Polyangium mundeleinium: one gene and its partner. The protein of the gene in region 1 interacts with the protein of each later gene in a pairwise test. Links are inferred from orthologs where the notes say so. Each region holds a gene or a part of one and is shown on either strand. Other genes may lie near its edges.

The links.
Region 2: the proteins of selB (region 1) and serC interact in binary tests that used the Escherichia coli proteins (3 or more experiments, as listed by UniProt). The link is inferred for Polyangium mundeleinium from one-to-one orthologs.

Annotation. Positions count from the first base shown.
Region 1 is NZ_JAQNDO010000001.1:9,168,564-9,173,765, forward strand. The notes cover bases 1,567-4,515. They hold selB (selenocysteine-specific translation elongation factor), read right to left. Parts: upstream 4,042-4,515; coding sequence 2,092-4,041; downstream 1,567-2,091. Other genes in these bases: POL67_RS36355 (hypothetical protein), read left to right, coding at 1,567-1,701; POL67_RS36360 (arsenate reductase ArsC), read right to left, coding at 1,655-2,095; POL67_RS36375 (FHA and sigma-54 interaction domain-containing protein), read right to left, coding at 4,197-4,515. Outside these bases: more of POL67_RS36355, read left to right, coding at 1-1,566; more of POL67_RS36375, read right to left, coding at 4,516-5,202. UniProt on the Escherichia coli protein: Translation factor necessary for the incorporation of selenocysteine into proteins. It probably replaces EF-Tu for the insertion of selenocysteine directed by the UGA codon. SelB binds GTP and GDP.
Region 2 is NZ_JAQNDO010000001.1:5,906,096-5,911,172, forward strand. What follows is about bases 1,028-3,851. They hold serC (3-phosphoserine/phosphohydroxythreonine transaminase), read right to left. Parts: upstream 3,072-3,851; coding sequence 1,983-3,071; downstream 1,028-1,982. Other genes in these bases: POL67_RS23490 (serine/threonine-protein kinase), read right to left, coding at 1,028-1,735; POL67_RS23500 (1-aminocyclopropane-1-carboxylate deaminase/D-cysteine desulfhydrase), read left to right, coding at 3,187-3,851. Outside these bases: POL67_RS23485 (hypothetical protein), read right to left, coding at 1-246; more of POL67_RS23490, read right to left, coding at 299-1,027; more of POL67_RS23500, read left to right, coding at 3,852-4,302; POL67_RS23505 (PH domain-containing protein), read right to left, coding at 4,299-5,077. UniProt on the Escherichia coli protein: Catalyzes the reversible conversion of 3-phosphohydroxypyruvate to phosphoserine and of 3-hydroxy-2-oxo-4-phosphonooxybutanoate to phosphohydroxythreonine. Is involved in both pyridoxine and serine biosynthesis.

The DNA.
Region 1 (5,202 bases):
ACGGCCGCGGCGCTCGTCGTGACCGAGGCGATCGAGCTCGTGGCACCTGATGGCGATCCGAGCGACTTCTGCGGCTACTCCGTGGCGCTCTCGGGGGACACTGCGATCCTCGGCGCGCCCGACGAGGACACGAAAGGCACGGACGCGGGTGCGGCGTATGTGTTCGTTCGGACGAACGGGGCTTGGGCGTTCGAGCAGAAGCTCGTGGCGAGTGATGGGGGGCCGGGGAAATGGTTCGGGCACGCGGTGGATGTCGACGGGGACGTGGCCGTCGTTGGTTCGCCGAGGAGTGATGGCGTGACGCTCGCGTCGGGCGCCGTCTACGTGTTCGTCCGGACGAATGGGGTGTGGACGCAGCAGCAAAAGGTGTTCGGGAGCGACGGGAAGCCGGGCGACAAGATGGGCCAGGCGGTCGCTGTCGCGGGCGGGACGATCGTCGCGGGGGCGCCTTCCGAGGACACGAAAGGCGCGGAGGCCGGCGCGGCGTACGTTTTCGGTGAGAATGCGGGCGTGTTCGCGCAGCAAAAGAAGCTCCTCGCGGCGGACGGGCAGGCGGGGGATCGATTGGGCGCGTCGGTCGGTTTTTCCGGGCAGACCGTGATCGCGGGCGCGCCGGGGGATGACGACGCGGGGGCGGACGCGGGCGCGGCGTATGTGTTCGTGGGCGCGGGGCCGGTGTGGAGCCAGCAAAAGAAGCTCGTCGCGGCGGACGGACAGACGGGGGATACGTTCGGTGCGGCGGTGGCGATCGAAGGGGACACGGCGATCGTCGGCGCGCCGCTCGCGAATGCTGCTGGGACCGACGCGGGGGCGGGGTATGTGTTCGCGCGCGCTGGGCTCGTGTGGGCGGAGGCGGGCAAGCTCGTGCCGGTGGGGCTCGGATCGGACGATCGGCTGGGGACCAGCGTGGCGCTCACGAAAGGCCGGGTGATCCTCGGCGCGTTGCTCGACGATACGAAAGGCTCGAATGCGGGCGCGGCCTACGTGTTCACGGAGAGCGGGCCCGGCTGGTCCGAGGATCTCCTGCTCGTGGCGGGCGACGGGACCGCGGGCGACGCCTTTGGATTCTCGGTGGCGATGGACGGGGAGACGGCGATCGTCGGCGCCTATCTGGAGGACGATGCCGGGACGAATGCCGGGTCGGCGTACGTGTTCGTCCTGAAAAGCGAAAATGGGGATCCCTGCGCGACGGCCGCGTCGTGCGCGAGTGGGTTCTGCGTGGATGGCGTATGCTGCGACAGCGCGTGTGATCTCGGCGTATGCGACGCCTGCGCGATGGCCGCGGGCGCCAGCATGGACGGGGCGTGCACGCTGCTCACGGGGACCGCGTGTGACGACGGGGACGCCTGCACGGTCAGCGATACCTGCGCGGAAGGCGTATGCACGAGCGGAGCGCCCAAGGATTGCGACGCGGGGACGTGCATGGACGGCCAATGCATGACGGAAGCAGACGCGGGCCCGGACGCGGATGCCGAGGCGGATGCGGGCCCGGACGCAGCGGTGGACGCGGAAATGGATGCTGGCGCGGATGCCGAGGCGGACGCGGAGGAAGGTGTTCGCCTTTCCGGCGGCGCTTGCCACACGAGCCGCGGCACCGGCGATCGCGCCGGCTGGTTTTTCCTGCCGCTCTTCGCCGCCACGCTCCGGCGGCGCGTCAGGTCCGATCGAGGATCGCCGCGAGGGATTCGAACTGCTCCTTGATCGCGTCCCGCGCGCGGCGGAAACGAGCGAGCATCTGCTCGCGCCCGAAGCTCGGATCGTCGCTCGCGGGATCCTCGATGGGCACGTAATAGTGCTGCTTGTCGCTCAGGCTCACGGGACAAACCTCCTCGTCGCAGAGGCGGATCACCGTGTCCACCGAGTCGGGGTCGATCGTGCCCACGTATTTCGACGTTTGTCCGGTAAGGTCGATGCCGATCTCCCGGCACACCTCGATCGCCCACGGGTTCACGTGCGAAGGCTCGCTGCCCGCGCTCTGGACGCGGATGTCGCCGCCGAGAATGGTCCGCCCGAGCCCCTCGGCCATCTGGCTGCGCGCGGAGTTTCGTACGCACAAGAAAACGATGGACCGCATCTTCGGACGTTGGAACGTCATTTCCCCCTCACCCGGCTGTCATCGGCCTCGCGCCGCGTGACGCCCTCTCGGTCGAACAATTCGAGCAGCGGAATCGCCTGCCGCCGCCCGAGGCCCGATAGATCCTTGAAATCGGCGATCGACATGCGGCCGTGCTTTTCGAGGTGCGCCTTCACCTTGGCCCGGAGCGCGTCGATGTCGGCCCGGTAAAACCAGAGTTCGCCAGCGTGCGTCGCGTGGCCCTCGCGCACGAGCTTCGCCAGGATCGCCTTCACTTCCTTGGGCGAAGCGCCCGAGGCCTCCTTGACGCCGAACTCGGTGATCCCCTTGAGCTGCGCCTTCTCCAGCGCCGTGAGCGCCGCGCCGACCGCGCCGACCGCGCCCGAGGCCGACGCGGCCGTGATCTGCGGGGCGCGCACGACGTCGCCCTCGACGACGATGGGCTCGCCGGCGACGCTGCCGCTCTTCGAAGCCGCGAGCTTGATGATCTCGTCGGCCGCCTCGGCCCCGGTCCGCGCGGCGAGGCGCGCGCGCAAGGTTTCGAGGACCATGCCACGATCGAGCGGGTTCTTCTTTTGATGCGCGGCGACGAGCCCACGCGCCTCCACGGCGAGCTCGACGAGCGCAGCCCGAGGCACCCAGCCGAGGCGTTTGATGCGCGCGAGCTCACCCTTGTCGCCGAGCTTGTCGGCCGCGCGTTCGAGCTCGGCCGCGGGCAAGGAGAACCGCGAGGGCAAGACGTCGCGCGGGAGCGGGCGCGGCGAGGATTCGAGGGCGAGCGCGCGCATGACCGCCTGGGAGTCGCGCGAGACGAAGAGCGCTTCGAGGACGGCGAGGCGCGCGGCGCGGCCGCGTTTGCGTAGGCTCTGCGGCGGGCGCGCGTCGAGGACCTCACCGCCGCCAAGGACGGCGCCCGCGGGGCCGTCGACGTCCGAGCCGCGGAGGACGAGCCGATCCCCGCCGACGACGGCGAGCGCGTCGGCGATGCGCAGCCGGGCGAGGCGGCGGCCGTCTTCGAGGGGCTCGCCGAGCAGGTCGAGCTTGCCCGCGGAGCGCGCGGTGCCGATGTACACGGAGACGCTCATGCCGCTGCGCACGGGGGCCGTGGCGCGGAGCGAGACATCGATGCGGCGCGTGGGGACGACGCTGGGATCGTCGGTGACGAGGTCGCCGCGGTGCACGGATTCGAGCGGCACCCCCGCGAGGTTCAAGGCGAGGCGGGTCGGCGCCTCGGCGAGGTCGACGGCGCGATCGTGGATGTGCAGGCCGCGCGCGCTCGTCTTGTGGACCTCGCCCTCGGCGCTGCGCTCGCCGGCGCGGCCGGTGCCGACGACGAAAAGAGGCGCGCCGAGCGGGATCTTTCCCTCGACGAGCGTGCCCGTGACGACGGTGCCCGCGCCCCGCACGGAGAAGACGCGGTCGACGCCGAGGCGCGCGCGCGGCGCGGCGGCGGGCGGCGGGAGCGCGATCAAGGCGCGCCGGACGGCGTCACGGACCGCATCGAGGCCCTCGCCCGTGCGCGCGGAGCAGAGCACGACCTCGGCCTGCATGCGGCCGGCGACGAGCTCCACGGCCTCGTCGCCGGCGAGGCCCGCGAGTTCCTCGCCCACGCGATCCGTCTTCGTCACGACCACGACGGCGCGACGAATCCCGAGCAGCTCGCAAGCGGCGACGTGCTCGCGGGTCTGCGGCATGACGCCCTCGTCCGCAGCGACGACGAGCATCACGACCTCCATGCCGATCGCGCCGGCGATCATGGTGTGCACGAGGCGACGATGGCCCGGCACGTCGATGATGCTGACCTCGATGCCGTCGCCCAGGTTCCAGGGCGCGAAACCGAGCTCAATCGTGATGCCGCGGCGTTTTTCCTCGGGCAGACGATCGGTGTCGATGCCCGTCAGGGCGCGGACCAGGGTGGTCTTGCCGTGATCGACGTGACCCGCAGTGCCGAGGACGAAGCGGCGCACGGGCGCGAGGGTAGCCCTGCGCGGAGAAACCCGCTAGAAGGGCGGGTGGAAGCGCGCGGTCGGCTGGTGCCACCCCCGGTCTTCAAAATCGGTGCGGGGCAGTTCCGCTGTCCTGGGCAGGTTCGATTCCTGTGCGCTTCCGTCGCCTTCGACGCTCAAGCGTCGCCGCCCTCGGTCTTGCCGTGGATGCCGTGCCGCTTGAGGTACGTGCGGACGTGGGCGCGCTCCATGCCGGCGCGGCGCGCGATCTCCGAGATGTTGCCCTTCGCCTCGTCGAAGAGCCCCGCGAAGTACTCGCGCTCGAACCGCGCGAGCACGTCGTGCTTGGCCTCCTGGAACGCCTTGCCCTTGAACGACGCGCCCGCGCCCGTCGAGACCGGGCCGCCCGCGCTGCTCGAAGGCGGCGGGCCCGCGACGTGCGGCTCGTGGATCTCCGTCAGCGCCCCGAGGTGCGCCGCCACGTCGAGCTCCTCGCCCTCGCCCGCCAGCGCATACGCCACCGCGACCGCGTTCTTCAGCTCGCGCACGTTGCCCGGCCAGTCGTGCCGCATCAGCCGCTCGAGCGTCGAGTTCGAGACACGATCGAACGCGCCCTCGTCGCCGCCGAGATCCCGCAGCATGCGGCGCACGAGCACCGGGATGTCTTCGAGCCGCTGCCGCAGCGCGGGCAGCTCCACACGCACCTGCGCCACGCGGAAGTAAAGGTCGCTGCGGAACGCGCCGGTATTCACGGCCCGCACGAGATCCCGCCGTGTCGCTGCGAGCACGCGCACGTCGACCTCGCGGTACGAGGAGCCGCCGACGCTCTTGATGCGCCGCTCCGCCAGCGCGCGGAGCAGCTTCGGCTGCACCTCGATCGGCAGCTCGCCGAGCTCGTCGAGGAAGATCGTCCCCCCCTCGGCCTCCACGAACGGCGAGAGGCGCTTGTCGACCGCGCCCGTGAACGCGCCCCGCTCGTGGCCGAAGAGCGTCGCCTCCGCGAGGCTCGACGGGATCGAGCCGCAGTCGACCACGACGAACGGCTTTTTCGCGCGCGCGCTCGCCTGGTGGATCGCCTGCGCCACGACCTCCTTGCCCGTGCCCGTCTCGCCCGTGATCAGCACCGTGAGATCCGTCGGCGCGACCTTGGAGAGCTTTTCGAAGATGCCGCGCATCCCGGCG
Region 2 (5,077 bases), 3.3 Mb from region 1 along the record:
GCGGCCGAGCTTCTCCAGCGTGCGCGCCGCGAGGAGTTTTACGGTGGGCGCGTTGACGAGCGCGTCGGCGCGATCGAACTTCACGAGCGCGTCGGCGTATTTGCCCTGCTCGTAGAGGGCGTAGCCCTCGTCCGCGAGCGCGCGGGCGGCGATACGCACTTGATCGTCGATCGGCTGCGCCCACGCCGGCGAGGCGCAGAGCGCTACGCCCACGAGCAGCGAGCCGATCCACTTCGACAACCGCATCGTTTCCCTCTCGCTCCTTCGAGCCGTCCGCGAACGGAAGAGCCCGTCTCCGTCAGATCCCCCAGTTGGGCTTCTTGGTCGTAGTGGACTTCTTGGTCGTCGTCCCGCCCTTGTTGATCGGGTACCGCGTGGTCGTCGTCGGCGCTGCGCTGGGTGTTGGCGCGGTGCTCGGAATCGCCGCGGCAGGCTCGCTCGTGGGCGGCACAGAAGGAGAAGGCGCAGGGGCCGCCGAAGCCGTCGTCGGTGCGGCGACCGTCTCCGGCGGCGGAGGCGCCGCGGGGGACGCGGAGGGCGGCGGCGAGGCCGAAGGGGTGGTCGCGTCCGTCGTCGCGGGAGGGCCGCTCGTCGAGAGGAGCACGACGGCCGTCGCGGCGCCGAGCACGACGGCCGCGATCGCGCCCACGATCAAGGCGGGGCGCGTCTTCTTTTGCGCGGGCTGGCCCGGCGCGACGGCCGCGACGAGCCCGCGGTGGGTCATCGTCGTCGGATCGGGCGTGCTCGTCTTGGCGAACGCCGACGGCTCGGGGCCTGGGGCCGACACGCGCGCGTGCGGCATCACGATGTTCGGCAGCGAGGGGTGCGTCTGGCTGAGCTTCCAGACGCCCGATTGATCCGGGCAGAGGAGCCAGCGCAGCGACTCGGCGAGCTCTTTCGCGGTCTGGAAACGCTCGTTCGGCTCGCGCGAACAGGCCTTGGCGAACCAATGGTCGAAGCCATCGGGGACGGGCGCGACGGCGGAGGGCACGGGCAAGGGGCGCGCGCAGATCTGCACGATGAGATCGCCGAGCGCCTCGCTGTCGAAGGGGCGCACGCCGGTCACGCACTCGTAGGCGATGACGCCGAGCGCCCAGAGATCGGCGCGCTGATCGATCGTCTTGTTCCCGAGCGCCTGCTCCGGGCTCATGTAGCAAGGCGTGCCGACGACCGAGCCGGTGCGCGTGGCGACGCCGCCCTGGCTGCCGAGCACGCCGCCGCCGATGGCCTTCGCGATGCCGAAGTCGAGGACCTTCGCGATCTCGTCCTCGTCGTTGCGCACGAGGAAGACGTTGCTCGGCTTGAGATCGCGGTGGACGATGCCGGCCTCGTGCGCCTTGCCCACGGCGCGCGCGATGTGCGTGATGATCGTGGTGGTCATCAGCGGCGGGAGCACCCGCACGCGCTCGATGCGCTGCTCGAGCGTCTCGCCCTCGAGCATCTCCATCGCGATGTACGGCAGGGCTCCGTCGTAGCCGTGATCCTGGATCTGCACCACGTGCGGCGTACGCAGCGCGGCAGCGGCCTTCGCCTCGCGGAAGAAGCGCTGGACGATCTCGCTGTTCTCGTTCGCGCCGCTCGATCCGAGGAGATCGACGTCGATGAGCTTGATGGCGACGGGCGCGCCGAGCGTCACATGCTCCGCGCGCCACACTTCGCCCATCGCTCCTTTTCCGAGGAGGCCGATCAGGCGATATTTCCCGGCAATCACGGCTCCGGGGCCCAAGCTACTCATGCTCGTCCGAGCTTACTCCAAGTCGTACCGAGCGTGGAAGGATCGTGCGCGCGGGAAAGTTACGATGCGCCGTGCGCGTGGCCGTCAAGTGACCGTCACGAGCCCGCACATTCACACGCGTGACTTAGAGGGTGTTCCCCAAGCTGCTGCGCGGCTCGATGCATCGGTCGGTCTCGCTCGCGACGCCTGGGGAACACCCTCGAAGCCATGGGCTCGGCACGGGGCCCATCTGCGAGCTACTTCACCGTCAGGCTGATTGCTTCGCGAAATCCTTCATGAAGCGAACGAGCGTCTCGACAGACGCGAGCTCCACGGCGTTGTAGAGCGAGACCCGGATGCCGCCGGTGACGCGATGGCCGGCGAGCCCGACCATGCCTTGTTTCGCGGCCTCGGCGACGAACCGCTTCTCGAGATCCTCGGTGGGGAGGCGGAAGACGACGTTCATCACGCTGCGGCTCTCGCGCTCGACCGGCGCGCGGTAAAACCCCGAGAGCTCGTCGAGCGTGCCGTAGAGCAGCCCCGCCTTCGCCCGGTTTTTCCGCTCGATCTCGGGCAAACCGCCGAGCTCCTTGGCGATCGCGAGGACGTTCCGCACGAGGTAAATCGCGAAGGTCGGCGGCGTGTTGTAGAGCGAGTTGTTCTCGGCGTGCGTCCGGTACTGGAAGATCTTGGGGATGTCCTTGCGGCTGTTCTCGACGAGATCCTTGCGCGCGACGACGACCGTGACGCCCGAGGGGCCGATGTTCTTCTGCGCGCCGGCGTAAATGAGCGCGTAGCGGCGGACGTCGATGGGGCGCCAGAGGAAATCGCTCGACATGTCCGCGACGAGAGGGACGTCGCCCGTGTCCGGGACGTTGTGCCACTGCGTGCCGAAGAGCGTGTTGTTCGTGGTGATGTGCACGTACGCCGCGTTCGGATCGAGCGAGAGCTCGTTCTGCCGCGGGATCCGGGTGTACCGCTTGCCCTCGGCCGTCGTCGCGGCCACGCGGACCGTGCCAATCCGCCCCGCCTCCTCGTACGCCTTCTCGGACCAGCCGCCTGTGACGACGTAATCGGCGCTCTTGCCGGGAGGCAGGAGGTTCAGCGGGACCATCGCGAACTGGTGGCTTGCGCCGCCTTGGAGGAAGAGCACGTGGTAGTCGTCGGGGATCGAGAGCAGCTCGCGGAGGAGCGAGAGGGCCTCGTCGTGCACGCCCTCGAACGCCTTGCCGCGGTGGCTGTGCTCGATGATCGACATGCCCGTGCCCTCGAAATCGAGCAGCTCGCGCTGGGCACGCTCGAGCGCGGCGAGGGGGAGCGCGGCAGGTCCGGCGTTGAAGTTGTGCACGCGAGCCATCGGTCGGGTCTCCTCTGCGATGTGGGCGCGAAAGGCAGCGCCTCGTGGCGCGACCGTATAGCACGAGGGCGCCTCCTGGCGGAGCCGCGCGCGTGGTGCTCTACTCGCACCGGCGATGAAGAACGACGCGGCAGCCAGGAAGGCCCCGGGCGCGCTCGTGGAGGGCCCCCGCGAGCCGCGCCTCTTCGCCGAGTACCCAGCCCTCAGCCGCGTGGTGCCATGGCTGCCGCTCGCAGTCACACCCACGCCGGTCGAGCGCTGCACGGCGATCGCCCGCTACCTCGGGCGCGACGACGTCTGGATGAAGCGCGACGACCTCGCGTCGCCGCTCTTCGGCGGCAACAAAGTCCGGCGCTTCGAGCACATCCTGGCCGACGCGAAGGAGCGCGGCGCGCGCGAGATCCTCACCGTGGGCGGCCTCGCCTCGACGCAGGTGACCGCGACGATCCTGTTCGGTCGCGCGCTCGGCTTCGACGTGACGAGCGTGCTCTTCGACCAACCCATCACCTCGTTCGCGCGCCGGTCGTTGCTGGTGCAAGCTTCCGCCGGCGGGCGCCTGATCCACGGCGGCGGCTACGCCCGGACGGCGATCCTCACGGCGCGCGAGATCGCCAGGGCGCGCAAGGCGTACTTCGTGCCGCCCGGAGCGTCGGGGCCGATGGCGAACCTCGGCTACGTCGGGGCTGCCTTCGAGCTCGCCGATCAGGTCGCGCGGGGCGAGATGCCGCGGCCGGATCTGATCGTCCTGCCCGCGGGGAGCGGCGGCACGGTGGCAGCGCTCTCGCTCGGCATGATGCTGCTCGGCTGGCCGACGACGGTGATCGCCGCGCGGATCACCGAGCGCTTCGCTTGCAATCGCGTGACGCTCCGGCTCCTCGTCGAGGCCACGGCGCAGAAACTCGCGCGTCACGCGGGATCACGCGTGCTGCGGCGGAACCTGCCGCCGCCGCGCTTCGAGGTCGATCACGGCGTCGCGGGGCGCGGATACGGGCATCCGACGCCCGAGGCGCTCGAGGCCGCGCCCGAGGTGACACGGCTGCTCGGCGTGCCGGGCGAGATCACGTACAGCGGCAAGGCGCTCGTGGGCTTGCGCCGCGCGTGCGTGGCCCATCCGGGCAAGACGATTTTGCTCTGGAACACGCTCTCGGCCACGTGGCCGGAGCCCTCGATCGGGCCGGAGGCGTTGCCTCCGGCCTTTCATCGGTTCTTCGAAGGGGACGTCCCGATCTAGGGCGAGATCGGGGGCGGGGAGGCGGGGCCGAAGCTCTGCTCGGCGATGTCGTCATAGGTGAGGAGCGGCGTCTTGGAGGCCTCGTCCGAGTAGAGCGGCTTGACCACGCAACCACGCGCGCCGCACTGGTTGGACTCGCGGAACGCTACGTCCGCGACCAGCCAGAAGCGGTTGCCGCCGGAAAGGCCCTCGCCGTCGATCGGGGTGAACGTGATCGGCGACTCGGGCTCGTAGTAGCCCTTGGGCCCGAGCTCGGCCGAGAGCGCGCCGTCGCAGAAGATCTTGATCGTCGGATGCACGTCGTAGTTCTTGTCGCGGTTGCCGAAGTAGTGAACGCCGACGCGGAACCACTGGTTCTTCGGGGGGAAGTCGACGTTCACGTTCTCCGGTGCGCAGAACTCCGTGTCCTCCGGGTCTGAGATCGTCGGATCGCAGTACACGTTGTCGAGGTCGAGCCGCGGGTTGTGGCAACCCTTGCCGAGGGACTGCCATTTCTGGCCCACGCCGCGCGGCGCGAAGTAGCAGGTGTTCTTCTCGAAGATCGGGTCGAGGTACCAGGACACGGGGTCCGGCGGGCTCCCGTTCGCCGGGAACCAGGACGGCGCTTCGGACGCGTTGTCCTCGAAGTAGGAGAAGACACAGTTGGACCACGTACAATCCTGCGGTTCGCCCGAGATGGCCCAGGGCTGCGTGTTGTTCGGCTGGTGCAGGTGCAGATCGAGGTCGACGCCGTCGCCGCCGAGGTCGTGCTCCCACTCGAGCTCGACGCGCAGGC